One region of the Paenibacillus sp. FSL R5-0636 genome, then DNA from elsewhere that is predicted to be linked to it. Evidence: riboswitches for the same ligand, from Rfam matches in the RefSeq annotation. Region 1 holds a riboswitch; the other holds the start of a gene.
What was found. Region 1 has a riboswitch for cyclic di-AMP ahead of MKX34_RS00545 (C40 family peptidase). Riboswitches for the same ligand answer to the same signal wherever they lie in the genome.
Positions count from the first base shown of each region.

Region 1 (4,089 bases):
GTTTTACAAATTATGAGAGGGGTAAATAAGTAATAAGACAAAAAAACAAGCTCTCCTCCAAGAGTACCTTGGAAAAGAGCCTATGTACGTTATTTATTGCACATCATCATTGTCTTCCGATTCAGCAGCAACCGATTGGTAAGCGTCTGTGCTCATAATGCGCTTGGCACCAACGTAGCGTTTCACGTAGTAGCTATCACTCAGAGAGCTAATCGTAACACCGCGTGAGGTAGAAGCGTGTGCGAACTTACCTTCACCGACATAAATGCCGACATGGGAGACACCTTTGCCACTTGTATTGAAGAATACAAGATCTCCGGCTCTTATATCATCACGGGAGATTGCTGTGCCCATTTGATATTGGGAACCTGATTGGTGTGGAAGGTTAATGCCAATCTTATCAAACACATACATTGTAAATCCGGAGCAATCAAATCCGTTAGTGGATATACCGCCGGATACGTATTTAGTACCGATGGCCTTGTCAATCACTTTATCCATTTTGGAATCTGCGAAAGCGCTTCCTGCTCCGATGGTGAGGATGATGGAAAAGCTTAGTACTGCTGCTGCTAACTTCTTCTTCAAAAGTGTATACCCCTTCCAAATGCCTACGAGGTTAGCTTAAGGGTTCGGTTGAAGGTCCCCTATGACCCCTCTATATAATGGAGGTCAATTCACCCAAAGTTGGTTCCCCCGTTTTCCTAATAGTTAGGAAACTCGGCTCATACTGTTGATTAGGATTAGCTTGTAATCAATACATGACAAAACCTTTGTAAATAACAACTTAATGATTACAAAAATGTTACTAAAATCTCACTGCGCTAATTGTAACAAACAGAAAGCCGCTTGGCAATCGTTTTTAACATATTAATGCAGAAAAATTGGCATTTTTACGGTAGAAAGGCATATGTAAGCGTTAATAATGACCTAATTTTTAATATAATTGCAATTTTTATCAAATAAACGTGTTTCAATTGGGCTCTAATAGTGTAAAAATATATTATGGAATAAAGAAAAACCCGAATTTGATTACGGGCATAATCAGATTCAGGTTCATATAGTTGTAATTGTGAGGTTATAGTTGTGAGGAAGGTTTCAATCGAAGGCTACAGCTTGATAAGCTGAAGTACTCATTACTCTTTTAGCGCCAACATAACGATTGGCCCAGTAGGCCTGACTGAGTGAAGTGATGGTCACTCCACGCGAAGAGGACGATTGTGCGAATTTTCCGTTTCCAACATAAATGCCGACATGGGATACTCCATTGCCAAGTGTGTTAAAGAACACTAGATCACCAGAACGCAGATTGCTTTTGGATACAGCAGTTCCAACGCTATATTGAGCTTTTGATGTACGAGGTAAAGTAAGACCCACATTCTTGAATACATACTTTGTAAATCCAGAGCAATCAAATCCGGCAGTGCTTGTACCTCCGGTTTTATAGGCAACTCCAATAGTCTTTGAGATTACAGAGTCCATTTTAGAGTCGGCAAAGGCGCTTCCTCCACCAATAGATAATGCCATTACAAGTCCTAGCGCCGCAGCGACGCATTTTTTTCTTAAATTATGTCTTTTCAAAAGATGTACTCCTTCCAAGGCCTGCGAGGTTAGCTTAAGGGTTCGGTAGAAGATTCCCTATGATCCCTGTAAAGCGAGATCAATTCACCCAAAATATGGTTCCCCCACTTCCCGGTGCAAAGGAATTAGGCGTGTTAAGCACCAGAGAATGACGTTTCGACAGTTACACTTACGATAAATACATTTAGTTATGTAGGAATCGTTTCAATTGATTACAAAATTGTTACTAATAGCACAGGACTTATTGTAACAGAGCTTTTACGATTTTGCAAATACTCTTAAGTTATCCGTAATGAGAAAAAGTCCCAGCTCCTGAATACAGGAATTGGGACCTTTTTATTATGTCAAATAAGGTTGATTTATTGTGGAAATGCTTTGCTACGCCATAGATGATATTGTGCAGAGATTCCCCACATTTTTAAGAGCGTAGAAGGTAGTGGTGAGATTTGCCGTATTATAAGTGCCGGTAGGCCGGGACAGAACAGACCCGTCAGTCCGCACACTAGCAGTAAGAGCAGGCCTCCCGCCCCAAGTACAATGGAAACACCTATAGCAGGAATCAGTGACCGCAAGCAGATGATCAGTGAGGAGAACATTCCTGTACCGCCGGTGTAACCAAACTGCATATATAGAAGAAACAGGCGCACGATAAAAATATATATAAGCCATGCCAATACGTATGGTACTAAATGAAGTAACAAAGCGTAGTTAAACAAAGAGGATAAGAACAGCCCGTACATTTTTGGAGCAAGCCAGTAAAGCGGCAGCAGGGTCAGCACCCATTCGATTAGGCTAAAGACTAAGACAGGTAGTCCATAGATCTTCATGCCAGGGAAAAAGAACAGTCCACGCTCGCCCTTTCGCTCCTGGTGGAGCTCATGCAGCAATCCTGCCCTTATGAAAGGGGAAAGCAGAAGTCGCAAGACAACAAGCGCCAGAAGCATCCATAACCAAGTGCGTATCGCAGGGTCCGTATTCAAGCTGAACTGTCCCTCGATATAATACAACAGTCTGCCCATACCGCTGCCTCCGGCGTCTTTATCCGGATAGCGCAGTAGAATTGGAATAATAGCAGATCGGATGAAACCATACATAAAGTAGCCCCAGATCAGTCGGTAGATGAAGAGCAGAATTAAAATATAAAATTGCTCCTTCATGCTTTGCCAGCCGCGGGTTATCGATGTTCTCACAATCATTCACCTCACCAGACAAGAGTTCCGAGCACGGTTTCAAGTAGTTTAGTTACACTTAATGTCCAGCGAGAGAGCGTCTTGGGCTCTATTTCCGCCAGCCTAAAGTTGTTTAGATGTTTGCTCTCCAATAAGATGGAATGTTCAGGGTCAATCTCAGCAGAGAGAAGAGGCTTATCGCTTAACAATTGAAACGTAGTCTCTGCTCCTTCACCGTTCCAGACCCGCTGCACCGAAGAGCTGTCGGCGAATGTGAATTTCACGGGAACATCAACGTAATGGCTCCCTTTGTTTGAAATCTTCACTAATGATTCGTAGCTTGGAGCATCGCCGCTGTTATTTTTTTTAAAAGTAATCGTATCTACTGAGAAGTCAGGCGCTCCATCACCATAAATGTAATCATCGAAATAGGCCTGCCATGATTTTTTGGTTACCTTCTCAACGACTTTCTGAAAATCTGACGTAGCAGGATGCTGGAAACGGAACTTACGAGCGTAGGAGGACATGATGTTGTTCATTGCTTTGGTACCTACCTGGCGTTCGATATCTTTAAGTACAAGCTTGCCGCGGATATAAACATTTCGGCTATAGGAATCCGCCCCTGCATATTTCCACGTTTCCAGATTTAACGGCTCAGGTATAGTCACCAGGCTGGCCTGTAAAGGCAAATTAGACTTGATACCGTATTCTTGCTCCATAAGTCTGTCTTCGGCATAGGAAGTGAAGCTTTCATCCAGCCAGGCTTCCTCGAATTCATTACTGGCTACCATACCGTAGAAGTATTGATGGCCGATTTCATGAATGACGGTTCTTTCAAGTGAGGTATCTGGAGAAGAATCCGCGGCCCCAAAGGCTGTAATAAGGGTAGGGTATTCCATTCCTCCAGCACCGTTGCCCTCCTTAGGTGGGACGACAATAGACAGCGTAGAGTAGGGATAAGGACCATACCATTTGCTGAAGTAGGTCAGGGCAGCCTTGGCAGCCTGAAGGTAACGCTCTTTTAAATCTTTGTGTAGTGGGTCGAGATACACCTTAATTCGTACTCCAGGCACCTCCGGCGTAGAGAAGGCTTCCTCAGCTACTGTAAAATCAGGGGAAGCGGCCCAAGCGAAATCGTGGACATCATCGGCGTAGAACTGATATATTTTCTGATCTTGTTTGAGCTTGGCATTTTTTACAGGAAATCCGGTCGCAGCCACCGTATAGTTGGAAGGGACGGCAATCGTTACATTAAAGATGCCAAAATCACTGTAAAACTCAGAGGTTCCGTGATACTGATGCAGGTCCCAGCCTTCTTCTTTAACTCCGCGTGTGCCCCTCG
Region 1 is NZ_CP150232.1:113,168-117,256, forward strand. Features, by position in the region: gene MKX34_RS00540 (C40 family peptidase) at 94-546, opposite strand; cyclic di-AMP (ydaO/yuaA leader) riboswitch at 591-733, opposite strand; gene MKX34_RS00545 (C40 family peptidase) at 1,096-1,524, opposite strand; cyclic di-AMP (ydaO/yuaA leader) riboswitch at 1,582-1,720, opposite strand; gene MKX34_RS00550 (hypothetical protein) at 1,938-2,768, opposite strand; gene MKX34_RS00555 (M1 family metallopeptidase) at 2,780-4,089, opposite strand, start outside.

Region 2 (4,089 bases), 1.2 Mb from region 1:
GAAGCCAAGCATATCTCATGTTATAAGGAGATTGGGTGGCGTCTGTAGTAGACCAATTGTGCAAGGTAAACGATAATATGATGAACATAACCGTCTGCACCCCTAGCAGAACGAAAGCCCAGATGTAACCAGCCCGGATACTGTCCAACACATATTGTCCATAGCCGGGCTCTTTGGCGCGGGGCCAAGGGTTCATGCCTTCCTCTTTTCGCCATAAGCCATTGCCGCCCACTAAAGAGAAGTAGAGCAAGGAGGACATCAGCAGGCTGTACAAAGCATAAATGATAAACATAATGACAGAGGTAATCTGTGCTTCTAGCCCTTCGCCCGTAGATTCAGGCAGCATATTATAGGTGCTGATCATCATGATTACAAAATAGGCTGAGCTTAGGAATACTCCACGTTTAAAGGAAGTATGCTCTCTTCTAAGAATACTGTAGACGAGTGCCAGAATTCCTAAAATCAGTGTGGGTATACCGTAACCGAATAATGTTAGCTTTTCCGCTAAAGAGGTCTGTCCTTGTACGTAGGAGGTATGCCAAGCTGGTGCAGTGAATCCGGCATTAAAGCTGGAGACCTGCTCTCCACTGAAATCAAAATAATAGTGCAATAAGGATTCGCCGACCTGAACAGTACTATCCGTATACACTAGCCCATGGCTTCCTGTATTCGATTCAATTTGTAGCTTGGCAGGATTTACTTCCCATTCCTGAAGCCAAGGACGAGCAAGATTCTCCTTCTGCGCTAGAGTGAGGTCAGCTCCCTTGTCCTCTTTTGCACCAACGGAAGCGATGCCTGACCCCTCTTCGGAGGCAACTTTTGCAGCCTTTGAGAAAGCGACAATCTTACCGTTATACATATTGAGGTCAACGATGATTTGCGGCTCTTGCTCCGCTGAAGGAGTAAGCGTTGCACGAAAGACATCAAAAGGATATTTTTGATCCAATTTTTTCTTGGTGTAGTCCTCCACAAGCTTCTCGCGAGACATATAACCATAAAAGGAAGAGTCCGTCTCGTAAAGTACATTCCATTGATCGTTTGGTGCTTCGGTGTAATTGAGCTTTTGTTCTGCGAATAATACGGCTTGGTCACGGGCTTCTGCCTTGCTAATGACGGTGGTATCTTCCCCTGTAGAGCTGCTTAGCAGCGAAGGGGAAATCTGAAACATAATAAATAGAATAAGACCGATAATGCCCGAGATGATGAGCCTCTTGGAGAGGGCACGTTGCTGTAGGGGCTGGCCGACGGGATTCATGTAACGCCTCCTTGTTATGTACTGACAATATTATGTTCCATTATAGTATTAGTGCCTGGCTGGTTACAAAAAACATTATATGTCCTTTTTATGGGTAATAGAGATAGTATAGAATAGTCATGTGAATTTATACCATGAATTTTATCGTGTTCATTTGTGTACGAATGGTGAGAATCGGTGTAATTGCAGGGAAAACACGGAAAAGTGATGAGAAAAGGTACTCCATTTGATGCAGTCTCTTTAAACCGCATTTTTTCATGTGAATGAGCATTAATTGTGTCTTTGTGAATTCACTAAATAACGTATATAATTTGTATGCAATTGTATAGTAGCCGAATTTCTGGTGAAAACGGGGGAACCATAAGAAGTGATGAAAAGTGGAGTGTACAAGATAAATGGCACTTTCATCAGGGGTGAATTTCGTTCTAGGAACGAATAGGGCAGCCTGCACAGTCCGAATCCGTCAGCTAACCTCGTAGGCTAATTTACTGCAGGAACCAAGTTAGCATTGGTTTTCCAGTGCTTTTTTTGTTGGAATTTTTGATAAGAAGGTGAGCATAGTGGCTTCACAGTTTCGCAGGATTTCTGAATTTAAGTTTCTGAAGCTCTCGCCGCCGCAGATACTGGTGCTTGGTTTTGCATCGATTATTCTGATAGGGGCCTTGCTGCTTATGTTGCCCATTTCAAGCACAAGCGGGAATTCCGTGGAATTTATTGATGCATTATTTACTTCAACTTCGGCAACCTGTGTAACAGGGCTTGTTGTGCTGGATACCGGAACTTCGTTCACGATTTTTGGGAAAACCGTAATTATGATCCTGATCCAGATCGGCGGCTTAGGTTTTATGACCATGGCCACTCTATTTTCACTGGTGTTAAAGCGTAAAATTTCTTTGCGGGACAGGCTAATCCTACAGGAAGCCATGAATCAAGGCTCTATGGAAGGAATTGTGCGACTGATCCGGAGAGTCCTTATATATTCTCTTGTCATAGAAGGCTGTGCCGCTTTGCTGCTGTCTATTCGCTGGGCTTTTGATATGCCACTTGGAAAAGCGATTTATTTTGGCGTATTTCATGCGGTGTCTATGTTTAATAATGCGGGGTTCGATATTTTTGGGGATTTTCGCAGTTTAACTGATTATGTATATGATCCGCTTGTGAATATTATTGTGATGTTTCTGATTGTCTCCGGCGGGATTGGTTTTATTGTAATGTCAGATCTGGTGGAGTTTCGGGTAACCCGCAGGCTGTCTCTACATAGTAAAGTTGTCCTGTCCACCAGCACAGGGCTGATTCTGATCGGAGCTTTGGTTATTTTTATATTCGAGTTTACTAACACTCGTACCCTAGGTTCACTGAATTTTGGCGGTAAAATATTATCAGCCTTCTTTCAATCCGTGTCTCCCCGTACGGCTGGCGCGAACACAGTTGATATTGCTGGACTTCGGCAGGCTACACAATTTTTTATAGTGATTCTTATGTTTATTGGTGCTTCTCCAGGCTCAACGGGCGGCGGGATCAAGACAACAACCTTTACGATGATGATTGGTGCTGTTATTGCTATGCTGCGTGGACGGGAAGATGTTGTGTTGTTCCGTTATCGGCTGGCTCAAGAGCGCATCTACAAGGCATTAACGATCACACTGCTGGCTTTGTTGTTAATCGCCTCTGTGTCGATGATACTCTCCACAACTGAAGACAGTAATTTCTTGGCAATCTTGTTTGAGACGACCTCCGCCTTTGCTACGGTAGGACTGACTATGGGGCTAACTCCGGAACTGTCAGCGATCGGTAAGATTCTACTCTGTCTGACGATGTTTGCAGGTCGGCTAGGTCCACTAACCTTGGCGTATGCACTCGGTCCCAAACAGGGTAAACCACTGTATAAGTATCCTGAAGGTAAAATAATTATTGGATAGGAGTTAATTAGAAATGAAAGCACAGCAATTTGTAGTAATCGGCTTAGGTCGCTTCGGTTCAAGCCTGGCGCTTGAGCTGATGGAAATGGGCTACGAGGTGCTCGGCATTGACCACCATGAAGAACGCGTGGAGGAAATGAGCGATCAGCTGACGCATACGGTAGTAGCAGATGCTACAGATGAGGGAATTATGCGCTCGCTTGGTGTACGGAACTTTGATTGTGGGATTGTTGCGATTGGTGACAATATGGAGAGAAGCATTCTGGCGGCCATTTTGTTAAAGGAGATTGGAGTTAAGCAAGTGGTGGCTAAGGCAATCTCCATCCTTCATGGCCGCGCTCTGTCGCGGCTGGGGGTTGATCGGGTTATTTTTCCGGAGCGGGATATGGGGATTCGTGTGGCACACCAGCTGGTGACGCCCAATTTGCTGGATTATATTGAACTGTCCAAGGATTATAAAATTGTCGAGCTGACCGTGCCATCCTGCATGAACGGCAGAAGCTTGTCCGATTTAAATACAAGAGCTAAATATGGCTGCAGCATTGTTGCCCTAAATAGGGAAAGCGGAATAATCGTCGCTCCAACTGCCCATGATTATTTAAGTGAAGGCGATGTTATGGTACTCATTGGTCCTAATGAAAGTATTGACCGTTTTGAGAGTGAAGTTGTGAACCAAGAATCATAGTAAAAGAAGCTGACTCAAAAGTAGTGAATTCTACTTGGGGGGCAGCTTCTTTTTTATGGAGTAAAGAGTAGGAAAAGTAATGGATTTTACTATGCCATATGACTATAGATCACGCGTAGTGATCTGTGCTATTGGGGTGTGTGGTGGGCGAGTTACTAGGTGTGATATTCGTACGGCTGTAGTAGATGATTTGTGGTATCTGTGACAGTGGACTATGGGCGAGATGCGTT
Region 2 is NZ_CP150232.1:5,937,306-5,941,394, reverse strand. Features, by position in the region: gene MKX34_RS27180 (CPBP family intramembrane glutamic endopeptidase) at 1-1,255, opposite strand, end outside; cyclic di-AMP (ydaO/yuaA leader) riboswitch at 1,576-1,751, shown strand; gene MKX34_RS27175 (TrkH family potassium uptake protein) at 1,816-3,174, shown strand; gene MKX34_RS27170 (TrkA family potassium uptake protein) at 3,188-3,859, shown strand.
Region 2: it holds a riboswitch for cyclic di-AMP, as region 1 does, so the genes downstream of both, MKX34_RS27175 (TrkH family potassium uptake protein) here and MKX34_RS00545 (C40 family peptidase) in region 1, are expected to answer to the same signal.